One region of the Arthrobacter sp. MMS18-M83 genome, then DNA from elsewhere that is predicted to be linked to it. Evidence: riboswitches for the same ligand, from Rfam matches in the RefSeq annotation. Region 1 holds a riboswitch; the other holds the start of a gene.
What was found. A riboswitch is a leader RNA that binds a small molecule or an ion and turns the genes downstream of it on or off. The one in region 1 is predicted to bind S-adenosylmethionine.

Region 1 (2,196 bases):
GTGCTTGGTGCCCGAGTAGACGATCACGTCCGCGCCCAGATCGCCGCAGCGCTGCAGCAGGGGAGTGGCAAAGACATTGTCGACGACGACGGTGGCGCCCGCCGCGTGGGCCAGTTCGCTCACCGCGGCGATGTCGACGATTTCCTGCATGGGGTTCGACGGCGACTCGAAGAACACTGCCGTAGTCGGCTCGGACAACGCGGCACGCCACTGGCCCAGGTCCGGCCCGTCGACGAAGACGGTCTCGACTCCCCAGCGCGGCAGGATCTCGTTGAGGATGACGAAGCAGGAACCGAACAGTGAGCGCGCGGCAACCACCCGGTCACCGGCTGCCAGCAACGCACCGAGGGCGGTGAAGACAGCGGACATGCCCGACGCCGTCGCGAAGCACGCCTCGGTGCCTTCGAGCAGGCGGAGGCGCTCCTGGAAGGTGGCCACGGAGGGGTTGCCGTAACGGGAGTAGACGAAGCGTTCGTCCTCTCCGGTGAACGCGCGCTCGGCTGCTGCCGCGGACTCGTAGACGAAGCCGGAATTGAGGAAAACGGCCTCGGAAGTCTCCTGGAAATTGGTACGGTCAAGGCCACCGCGGACTGCCTGGGTGTCAGGGCTCCAGCCGGCGGCGTCAGGATTGAAAGTCACTTAGATGTTCCCCAGGTTCGTCGGAAGTCCACGGTTTTTCCAGCCGTTGACGGTTCGCTCGCCATAGCGGTCAGGCTCGCCTTCAAAGCCCTCCAACACGTTGTAGGCGGTGTAGCCGGCCTGTGTTGCGGCGATGGCGGCGGCGATGGAACGCTGGCCGGAACGGCAGAGGAAAACCAGCTCGGTGCCATCAGCCTCCGGGGCCTGCTGCGTCAGCTCTTCGATGAAACGCGTGTTGGGGATCCCGCCGGCAAGGTTCCACTGGATGAACAGGGGATCGTTTTCGGTGGCCTTGGTGTCTGGAATGCCGATGTGTGCCCACTCGCCTTCGGTGCGGACGTCCACCAGGATGGCGCCCTGCTCCAGTTTGGCCCAGGCGTCGTGCGGGCTCAGGTCGCCTGCGTAGCTCATGCGTGGCCCTCGCCGTCGAACTCTTCGTCGAGTGCATCCACTGCAGATGCGACTGCCGCATCCGCGCTGGCGATCGCCGCGGGGAGGACGATGGCCTGCGCCACGATCACGTCCGTGCCGTTGAAGGTGGCAGCCGGGCTGCCGTGCAGCACGTAGCCTTCCGAGAGCGCGGTGGAGATCCGCTCGCAGAATTCCTTGGTGTCGGGACCCGTGATGAGCCGGTAGGAGAGTTTTTCTTCGGTGGGTTCAGGCATTGGTGCTCCTCAGTCACGCTTGCAGTTCGAAAGTGTCGATACGCCGAGTAGTCACCTGAGGCACCCCGCCGGAGAGAGGGTTGCCGACCAGCAAGTCAGGGCTTCGCGCTGGTGCTCATTACTCAAGAAGAAAATAACATCCACGACGGCGGCCCGCACCACCGGCCGTCGTCATGTTCCGTAACCGGGGCGGCGGCCTAGCGGATCCGAGCGAAGAGCAGCGCTCGACGTCGGCCCTTGCGGGACCCGAATGCCCCTGCAAATATGTGGCAGGATCACGCATTTACCCAGCGTGGCTGGCTGAGCTAGGCCTCGGTTTCCCTCGGAAGCGGTTCCAGGCTTGCTTGGATCCGTCGTGGCAATGGTTTGGACTCTTGCACAAAATACGACGGTGAATGATGGAAGGTAGTGCCTTGATGCTTTCGGATTTCGAGCAACTCGTGGACGGATATCCCGGTGGCCGTGGCCAAGGCATGCAGCGAGAGGCTGTTGTGATGAGCTAAGGCAAAAACCACGCCTGACAGGGCTTCGAAACCTTCTGTCTCGTAGATTTCCTGTACCAAGTTGGACATGGCATTCGCATCGTCGATTGATCCCGCTGACGCGGCAGTCGCCATGGCAGTCAGCGACCATGCAGCGGAGTCGGGGCTGATGTAAATGCTCATGACGACACCCTACGGACTCAAGCCCACTTGTGGAATGGGCGGAAACGTTTCCTCGCCAACCCAAGCCTGATGCGCCGGCCCCAGAACCGGCGCATCAGACGTTTTTATCCGGCTGGGTGCCGCTGGCCCTAGAGGCAGATCGCCCTCCCCCAGCAGGGTTCACGAAACTAGTTAACTACCGCGGCCATGGCGGCACAATAGAGTGTAGCGAGCCAAATGACCCTGCC
Region 2 (2,196 bases), 1.8 Mb from region 1:
CACGGTGATGCCATTGTCGATGGCATTTTGCACGGCGGCGTCCAGGCTTTGGTTCGGGTCGCCCGACAGGCTGAGGTTGGCGACGGCAGGCTGCCCGGGGTGGGCCTGATGATCCTGCACCACCCAGTTCAGGCCGGCGATGACGTCCGAGGCATTTCCGCCGCCACTGCAGTTGAGGACACGAACCGGGACGATCGTTGCCGACTTGGCAATACCATAGGTACTTCCCGCGGCGATGCCAGCCACATGAGTACCGTGACCAGCCTCCGGCGTTGGAGCGCTGGTGCACGGATCCGTAGCCGGTTCCCCGGCGAAGGCGCTCCATCCCGATGTCACTCGTCCGCCGAAATCCACGTGGGTTCCCAGCACGCCGGTATCAACCACGTAGACGGCGACGCCTGCGCCGCTGGCGGGGGGCGTGTAGGTTCCGGACAAGGGAAGCGTGCGCTGATCGCTGCGATCCAGACCCCAAGGAGCACCGTCCTGCGTAGTGTCAATCCTCACTGGCGTGTCACGTTCGACGGCAGCAACACCGGCGGACCTGGACAATTCTGCGGCTTTCTGGGCGGTGGCCGCCACGACTGCGCCCTTGACCGCATGTGAGAACGTCTTCCCAACACGGACGCCTTGAGACCGCAACGATGCCGTCTCTCCCGCAACATCGGACCCGTCGGTGTACCGCACAATGTAGCGCGCTTCGCCGGCGGTCGTGTCGGGCTCGAGTGAGTCCACGCTGACGTCGCTGGACGGGTTCGTTTCAACGCTGGCCTGCCGGGCGGGTGCGGCCTGGGCCGCGGCTGGTGGTAATAAGCCCAGAGGCACCATCAGGAGCGCCGTTGTAGCTATGGCCAGGCGCTGGGCGAAGCGCATGGATCCTCCTGAGATTGAAATTGCCTTGCGTGTTGTTGGCATGGACCATATGCAGACTGCCGTACCTGATTCTATCGAGTCACACGCGCATCATGCTCCCCTTCGGTAACTGGCCTCTCCGGGCCCGCTTCCATGAACAAAACGCGGCCAAGTGTCACATAGATGTCATAATCTTCGTCAGAAGGGGTCCGGTTTTCCTAGACTCTTTGTATTAGGTCATGAGTGCCAGTGACAGCCCCGGCTTGCTGGCCGGCAACCCTCCTCTCGCGGTGGGGTGCCCCGGGTGAAGACCTGGCCCTTCGCTTTGTTGGCGGCGGGCAAGCGCGATGTGAGGTGTCAACGAATGACAATTGCTGCAACAGCCATACCCCTTTCCGGCACCCAGGACGGAAAGCTCAAGTATGTTTCCGTGGGTGGACTCGAACTGGAGGCCGGAGGTTTTCTCCCGGACGTCGTCCTTGCGTACGAGACGTGGGGGCGGCTCAACGCGGATGCTTCTAACGCCGTGCTGGTAGAACATGCCCTGACCGGCAGCACGCATGTGGCCCGTGGCGAAAGCGACGAAGAAGGCTGGTGGGAGCAACTCGTTGGACCCGGGGCAACCATTGACACGGACCACTACTTCGTCGTCTCCGTCAACATCGTGGGAGGCTGCTACGGCAGCACCGGGCCGTCGTCGAGCGCGCCCGATGGCAAGCCGTGGGGTTCCCGTTTCCCGCTGGTGACGCTGCGGGACAGCACCACGGCGGAAGCCCGGCTGGCCGACGCCTTGGGGATCCATAGCTGGCACACGGTGGTGGGCGGATCCATGGGCGGTGCGCGTGCCCTGGAATGGGCGGTCAGCTATCCGGACCGCGTGAAGCGATGTGCCGTGATTTCAATCGGGGCGTACAGCACTGCCGAGCAGATCGCGTTCGCGCAGGCCCAGACGCTCGCCATCCGGCAGGACGCCGATTTCAACGGTGGTGACTACTATGGCCAGCGCGCGCCCGAGGCGGGATTGGCCCTCGCCCGGCGGATCGCCCACATCACCTACCGCTCAGCGGAAGAACTGGATTTCCGCTTCGGCCGGAATGCACAGGGCGGTGAAGCGCCCCTCCAGGCTCCCGCGTTGGGGGACCGGGGCCGGTACCAGGTGGAGAGCTACCTCGACCATCAGGGAAGCAAACTGGTCCAGCGCTTCGACGCCAACAGCTACATCGCCATCACCGAGGCGCTCATGAGCCACGACATCACCCGCGGCCGGGGTGCCCTGGAGGATGCCCTGTCCGTGGCCACTGCCACGTTCTTTGTTGCCGCGGTGGACTCGGACCGGCTCTACTTTCC

Region 2: another riboswitch for S-adenosylmethionine. It lies ahead of metX (homoserine O-acetyltransferase MetX); the one in region 1 lies ahead of OW521_RS13535 (DUF1737 domain-containing protein).

The regions. Positions count from the first base shown of each region.
Region 1 is NZ_CP113343.1:2,857,844-2,860,039, forward strand. It holds gene OW521_RS13525 (O-succinylhomoserine sulfhydrylase) at 1-639, opposite strand, end outside; gene OW521_RS13530 (rhodanese-like domain-containing protein) at 640-1,050, opposite strand; gene OW521_RS13535 (DUF1737 domain-containing protein) at 1,047-1,304, opposite strand; SAM riboswitch class IV at 1,315-1,427, opposite strand; gene OW521_RS13540 (hypothetical protein) at 1,610-1,969, opposite strand; gene OW521_RS13545 (hypothetical protein) at 2,186-2,196, shown strand, end outside.
Region 2 is NZ_CP113343.1:1,093,563-1,095,758, reverse strand. It holds gene OW521_RS05245 (S8 family peptidase) at 1-870, opposite strand, end outside; SAM riboswitch class IV at 1,085-1,200, shown strand; gene metX (homoserine O-acetyltransferase MetX) at 1,214-2,196, shown strand, end outside.